2 regions of the Paenibacillus sp. NPDC058367 genome follow, and region 2 is predicted to be linked to the other one. Evidence: riboswitches for the same ligand, from Rfam matches in the RefSeq annotation. Region 2 holds a riboswitch; the other holds the start of a gene.
The links. Region 2 has a riboswitch for preQ1 ahead of ACFWMP_RS08440 (queuosine precursor transporter). Riboswitches for the same ligand answer to the same signal wherever they lie in the genome.

Region 1 (3,732 bases), on a different contig from region 2:
CATTAGATGATCCCACCCTTACCTCGAAGATTATTATGTTTAAGTTACCCTTTTCTTAGGATTTGAATCCTTATTTTTGCCACATCTGAGCGGATTTGAACAAAGGAAGGTACTAAGGAATAGCGAATGTTACAGAATAGCAACAACAGAGATAATCCTCTACAACCAGAATAAGGATAGAAGAAAGTTAACTATTCTAAAAAGGGGGAGTGTTATTGATTCAGCTAACTGATGTCTCAAAATATTATCAGGAGAGGTGTGCAGTTGATCGAATTACTTTCACGGTGGAGAAAGGTGAGGTCTTTGGATTTCTAGGTCCCAATGGTGCAGGGAAGACTACAACGATGCGCATGATGACAGGGCTTCTTCAGTCTACAAGCGGAGAAATTTTAATTAATGGCATGAATATTTCACGTCATAAAAAAGAAATCCATGCTCAAATTGGTGTTGTTTTCGAGCTTCCGAACCTATACATGCGTAGTTCTATTCGAAATAATCTGGAGCTGTTTGCTGATCTGTATAGGGTAGCAGGAAATCGAGTGAATGAAGTCATGGAAACCCTCCAGCTGTTAGATAAGGAAAAAGCTAAAGTAAGCAGCTTATCCAAAGGCTGGAAGCAGCGTGTTCTAATCGCCAGAGCATTATTACATAAGCCTCAAGTGTTGTTTTTAGATGAGCCTACAAGTGGGTTAGATCCAAATTCAGCTTCACTCATACGTAATCACGTCAAGAGAATTCAAGAAGAAGGCACAACCATTGTCTTAACGACGCATGATATGCACGAAGCCGATGCATTAAGCGATAGAGTGGGCATCATGCACGCTGGTGCTTTGGTGGCACTCGATGAACCGCATAGACTTAAGACCATTTATGGTAAACCAGAAATTGAAGTTAAATATCAGCAGGATGGGAAAGTGGTTATGAAATCCTGGCCGATTGCAGAAGAAGTTACTAAAGATCATATCTATCAGTTAATGTCTACGAATCAAATTCTAAGTATGCACAGTAAAGAAGCTTCGCTGGCAGATGTATTCGCTGCCCTGACGGGAAGTGAGCTAAGTTGAGTTATCAGATATGGAAGCTGTTTAAACATGAAAGTAAGGATATACTGCGTAATCCAGCGACTGTAATTCTAATAATTTTGCCTATATTTATGGCTAAAATCATCATCACTGTAGTGGACAAGAGCGGTTTGGACTTCATACTTCTTTCTACATGGATATTATTTGCGCAAGTGATGGTTGGGATCATGATTACCGGCCCAGGATTAATTGAGGAGAGGGAGAGTAAGACTTATGATGCGCTGTTGATTACTCCGCTAAGCAGAGGCCAGATTATTACAGCGAAAGCTGGATCTGTTCTTGTTTTTTCTTTGTTATCACAGCTGATTGTTTATGTACTAAATCAAGGTTTGACAATGGATTTACTCCCTTCCTTATTGTATATGTTATTGGGTGGAATTATCTTTGTGCAAGTTGGAATTATCATTGGTTTAAAGGTAAGTTCCTCCAAAAATGGTTCAGCCATCAGCTCCGCATTTATGGTCGTTTTTTTCTTAGTAGCTTCTGTGTACGTCGCTCTTCCAGAATGGACCTATCCGATCTTTGTTATTCTGCCAAGTATTGAAATCGTCCAGAATTTGAACAGTATTCTAAATGGAGAAGGAGTATTGCTCCTAGAAAGCCTGCTTTTGCTCTTGTGGATTGTGGTGCTTTCGCTCTGGATTTGGAAGACGGGCAAAGCGTAGAACTTGTCAGAAGCAAATTACCATGGTATAGTTCAAGACGCAATATGCATGAAGAAGAAGTCTGCACGGATTGTGCAGGAGAGGTTCGCGAACTCCCTCTATAAAAAACTAAGAGTATATTAAATCTTATAAGCGGATGCAGTCCTTAACCCGGACGTTGCTTCCGTTTCTTCTTAGTGGAGCAAAGTTTTCGAAATCTCGTTCTTCTTTCCATTACCGGCCAAGGCCGAAGGAAAAGAGAGGGGTTTTTTGTCGTGTCAGAAGGAAGATTGAAAGAGGAAATGCAAGAAGTCACTTTACTTGGTAATCAGGGAACGCAGTACAAGTTTGGTTATGATCCAGCTATTCTTGAGGTATTTGATAACAAGCATCCAAGGCGTGATTATTTTGTTAAATTCAACTGCCCTGAGTTTACTAGCTTATGTCCTGTTACAGGTCAGCCGGATTTTGCCACACTGTATATTTCGTATATTCCTGAACAGAAAATGGTGGAATCTAAATCATTAAAGCTGTATCTGTTTAGCTTCCGTAACCACGGTGACTTTCATGAGGACTGCGTCAACATTATTATGAATGATCTGATCTCACTGATGGACCCACGATACATTGAGGTATGGGGCAAGTTCACTCCGCGTGGAGGCATATCTATTGATCCTTATTGCAACTATGGAAGACCGGGTACGAAGTATGAGGCGATGGCGGAGCACCGCTTAATGAATCACGACCTCTATCCGGAAAAAGTGGATAACCGCTAATCCCAACAAGTTGATAAGGAGAGATTAAGATGAACAAAAAAGCACTCGTCGTATTTAGCGGCGGACAAGATAGCACCACTTGCCTGGTTTGGGCATTGAAGCAGTTTGAGGAAGTGCAGGTAGTTACCTTTAATTATAATCAGCGTCATGCGGCTGAAATCGAAGTTGCTACAGAAATAGCAGCTAAGTTTAATGTAAAACAGCATATCCTTGATCTTGGGCTGCTTAATCAGCTGGCTCCAAATGCACTAACCCGCCAAGATATTGATATCGTTGCTGGCGAAGGTGATGAGCTTCCTAGTACATTTGTTGATGGACGGAATCTGTTATTTTTATCCTTTTCTGCAATATTAGCTAAACAATTGGGATATTCCCATATCGTCACTGGGGTTTGCCAAACGGACTTTAGCGGGTATCCGGACTGCCGTGATGTATTTGTGAAATCATTGAATGTTACGCTGAATTTATCTATGGACTATGAGTTTGCGATACACACTCCATTGATGTGGCTGGATAAAAAAGAAACGTGGAAAATGGCCGATGAACTGGGTTATTTTGATTATGTTCGCGAACACACATTGACCTGTTACAACGGTATTATTGGCAGTGGCTGCGGTACTTGTCCAGCCTGTCTGTTGCGTCAGCGTGGTCTTGAGCAATATGAGGCGGAGAGAATGGAGGCCGGATCTTAATGCTTAACGAGGTTTCAGTCTGCAAAATATTTACGTTTGATGCGGCGCATCAATTAATTGGTCACAAAGGGAAATGTAGCAATCTGCATGGACATACTTATAAGCTCGAAGTAGTGCTTAAGGGCAAACCAGAGGCTACGGAAGGCCATTCAGACGAAGGGTTTGTTATTGACTTCAGTGATATCAAGACGACTGTGCAACAAAGCCTTGTAGACCGTCTAGATCACGCTTTTCTCGCTATGGGAAACGAACCTGTGTTAGAGACGTTAACGAATACGGGTTCCAAAGTAGCTTTGTTGTCTTTCCGCACCACAGTTGAAAATATGTCTTCATATATTGCCTACAAGCTTAAGCAAGCAGGGTTGCCTTTGTACTCGGTAAAGCTATGGGAGACTCCAACCTCCTGGGCAGAGGTGCTGGCTGAAGATGTTCCGGATGAAGGGCCATCCTACCGTTTATATGGAGGCTGTGACTGTGAGTAAGATTCCTGTAATTGAAATGTTCGGTCCAACTATTCAAGGCGAAGGCGCGGTAATTG
Region 2 (3,732 bases):
CATTGTCGGTACAACAAACAACACCACACCCGGAATCTGCCTGCACAGCTCTAACACCTGTGTGGCGCTAAATTTTTGCGTAATATGAAAGTTTGCTCCACCATACAGACTCTGCATTACAGCGAACAAGGACAGCGAATGCACAAACGGACCCGGTGCTAAAACATCCTTTATAGCGTCCAATTCAAAGGCAGCACTCGATACCTCAAAGCTCTTTAACCACGATAAATGGGTACGCATATATCCTTTGGGTAGCCCCGTTGTGCCTGAAGTAAAGCCGATAAATAATAACTCGTTCGTCTCATCCAATTCAGCTTCTGGCTTCTGAGCCTTCAACCACTGATCATAGGAACCTGTTCGTTCATTTGAAAAAGTCAGCGTTGGGATTGCTTGGTCCTTGAAGACCAAATTCTTTGCAGCTTCCGGCTCGGCAAAAATCATTGTCGGCTGGCACTGCTCTATAATAACCCGCAGTTCATTTGCACTCCACTTGGGATCTAAAGGAATGGGAACGCAGCCTGCATAAATAGCCCCCAAGAAAACCTCGACAAATTCAATGCGATTCGTAGATAAAATAGCGATTTTGTCATGCTTAAGGCCCTTTTGCTGTAGACCATTGGCAATTCTCCGCATCGCTTGCACTAATGTTGCATAGGTATGAGTTGCTTGGTCATGGGTTAAGGCAATGCTGTCGGGCTGTTCCGCTGCATGACGGAGTATAGGAACTACTAGATTCATCCTTCACCACACCTATTCGTAATTTCTGTGACTACCGATTATGTACACTCTCTTCGCTCGGGATACAATTAGAATGGCTACGATAGCTTATTTTAGCTTTATATTAATTTTATGTACATATTTATATGGAACGATTGAGCCCTCTTACGACTGAAAAAATCAAACAGCGCGCATCGATTATGATCGGTACGCGCTGGCTGTATTGTTGTTTATTCCTTCTTATGAGCGGATGATGGTATTCCATCTTCAGCAAAAGTAAAAGTTCGGGCGATATATAAGATAGGTGTGCTTACTGCGGTTAGTAAGAATTTGGCTAGATACGTTGTAAGCAAAATTTCAAACCACACACTCCAGTTATACAACCCAGCAAATGCAATGGTACAGAAGATTAGTGTATCCACAAAGGAGCTAACCATCGTACTGCCGTTGGAACGAATCCACAACTGACTTGAGGTGCTGTAATATTTGCGAATCCAGGAGTACAACCGAACGTCTAGGAACTGACTAATGAAGTAAGCAGTTAGACTACCCAACGCTAGTCGAGGCATCAGACCAAAGATCGTCTCCAAAGAAGACTGAGCAATATCGGTCTCTTGCGGCTTAAATACTAGTACCATTTGCATAATGACTGTCGTCATAAGCAAGGTGAAGAAGCCAAACCAAACCGCTTTACGTGCTTCTGCTCTTCCGTACTTCTCATTAAGCAAATCGCTGGTCATATACAAAGTGACATACATCGTATTTCCGAGTGTCATCACGATATCAAATGGCATAGCAATCGTCTTAGCTACCTGAATGTTTGCAATTACAGTAGCGATACCTACCCAGGCATACATTCCACTTTTGCCGAACAGGCGGTAACAGAGTAGAAAAAAAGCAAAATTGACAACAACAAATAAAACTCCCCACATCAAATTAAACATATTGCTTAAACTCCTCCTAGTTTTGTTTACGCGGGATGGTTACGAACCGCGGCTTACATTAATTTTTGGAACAAAACATTAATACTCTATCACACTGTCGTCAAACAATCCATAAAAATAAACAATTTATGAAATGGGTATTTATACCCATTTTTATTAACTAAAAATAAAAGTGTCAGTAATAATTCATCTTTTTCAGAAAAATATGCTCTATAAACTAAAACTTTCACTATTCATCCAGAGGTTAATTCTATAGAATAGTATCAAACACTTCATTCCCGATCCATTTAGTTGATATATTACATAACTATGGAATATATTGCAGGTTGCCAGTCACTAGCAGTCGGTAGGGATATAAAGAAATGGGGCTTCACTGCCCATAAAAAGGGGGAGAACAATATGTTTCGTTTCAAGCAGTCGATCAGTCGCAGATTTACGCGTTTATTATTTGTAGTTCTATTACTCACGTCTCTTTTGTTAAGTACCAGCTTCTACTTTATATCCACCAGTATTTTCAACAGCTATGTCATGCCACAAATCAATCAAATTCTAACTGCAGCTGCTCAGGACGTATATAAGAATATAAATACAATGCATGCTCAGCAAGCACTAAAGAAGAACGAACAAGCAGCCACCAATCTTGAATTCTATTTCCAGGATAAGAGAAAGCAGCATGGGGTTGAGACTATTTTTCTACTCAATCTAAAAGGCAAGGAAGCTGAGGTTCTGTCTGTAGATCATGATGCAAAATTAAAGCCGGAGGAAATTGTTAAGGTGTCCTCTGCAATGCAGCAAGCTCTTAAAGGAAAGAGCGGACTAAGCGATACATACAAGGACTCGCATGGTGTACATAAGTCAGCTTATATCGGAATTCCCGGAAGTACGATGGTTATCGGAATCAGCAGTGATGTAAGCTTTATTCAAGAAAAAACAGACAGTATTCTGTGGACCAGTGCCGGGATCACTCTGCTAACGCTGATCATAGGCTCAACTGGTGCCTGGTTTATGAGTATGCGGATTACTCGTCCTATCTCAAAGCTTGCAGCTTACAGTGCCCGTCTCGCAGAGGGAGATTTCACAGAGGAATTAACGGTTAAAGGCAGTGATGAGGTAGCTCAACTGTCCAGAAGCTTCCAAGCAATGACCCTGCGCTTAAAAGAAATGATCGGACATGTACTCGTCACCTCAAATACTGTGGTCACCGATTCCAATTCTTTAAGAGAACGTGTTGAGGTCTTAAATGAAATGGCAGACCACTCTAGTACATCTGTTGTAGAAATTGGCAAAGGTAGTACGACCATCGCGAGCAGCGCTCTAGATAATTCAAAAGCTATGGAAGAAATCAATTTCGGCATTCAGCATATTGCTTCAGCAGCCACCGAAGTCACTGAGCAGATCAGTGAAGCTTCCGCTGAAGCCATTGGCGGTAATGAGATTGCCCAAAGTGCCGTTCTGCAAATGCGCCATGTTGAACGTGCCTCCCTGCAGTCGCTGGAGCAATTACAAGTTATGAATGAACGTTCAGTAATGATCGGAGAAGTCGTTCATAGCATTACTGAAATTACGAAGCAAATCCAAATGCTGTCGCTCAATGCTTCGATCGAAGCAGCACGTGCAGGAGAACATGGACGCGGATTTGCCGTGGTTGCCGGAGAAGTACGCAAGCTTTCCGAACAATCCCGTAATGCGAATGAGCAGATTCGTGATTTCCTACTCGGACTTCAGGAAGATATGAATCGCTCCGTTACTGAGATGAACCATGTGAATTCTGAGGTAGCCTCCGGGGTAGGCAAGGTGGCAGAAGCGGGCGATGCCTTCAATCACCTTCTGATTCTGATCCAAAGCATCAATCAGAATATTCAATCCGTATCTGCGGCTACGCAGCAAATCTCAGCAAGTACAGAAGAAGTTAGTGCTTCCGTCGAGGAAACCGCACAAATCACTTCAAGATCCCAAGAAAGTGCGGACACACTATCCGAGAACTCCGAGCGCCAACGTATAGAGCTTGAAGGACATGCAGTAACCGTGCAGCATCTATATGAGCAGGCTAAGAAGCTTCAGGAAGCTGTGC

Region 1: another riboswitch for preQ1. It lies ahead of queF (preQ(1) synthase); the one in region 2 lies ahead of ACFWMP_RS08440 (queuosine precursor transporter).

What each region holds. Positions count from the first base shown of each region.
Region 1 covers NZ_JBHXIZ010000002.1:948,861-952,592, forward strand. Annotated here, with positions in the region: gene ymzB (protein YmzB) at 1-3, opposite strand, end outside; gene ACFWMP_RS15370 (ABC transporter ATP-binding protein) at 216-1,064, shown strand; gene ACFWMP_RS15375 (ABC transporter permease) at 1,061-1,747, shown strand; PreQ1 riboswitch class I at 1,822-1,865, shown strand; gene queF (preQ(1) synthase) at 2,029-2,502, shown strand; gene queC (7-cyano-7-deazaguanine synthase QueC) at 2,532-3,194, shown strand; gene ACFWMP_RS15390 (6-pyruvoyl trahydropterin synthase family protein) at 3,194-3,676, shown strand; gene queE (7-carboxy-7-deazaguanine synthase QueE) at 3,669-3,732, shown strand, end outside.
Region 2 covers NZ_JBHXIZ010000001.1:1,947,953-1,951,684, forward strand. Annotated here, with positions in the region: gene ACFWMP_RS08435 (AMP-binding protein) at 1-738, opposite strand, end outside; gene ACFWMP_RS08440 (queuosine precursor transporter) at 948-1,661, opposite strand; PreQ1 riboswitch class I at 1,672-1,717, opposite strand; gene ACFWMP_RS08445 (methyl-accepting chemotaxis protein) at 2,061-3,732, shown strand, end outside.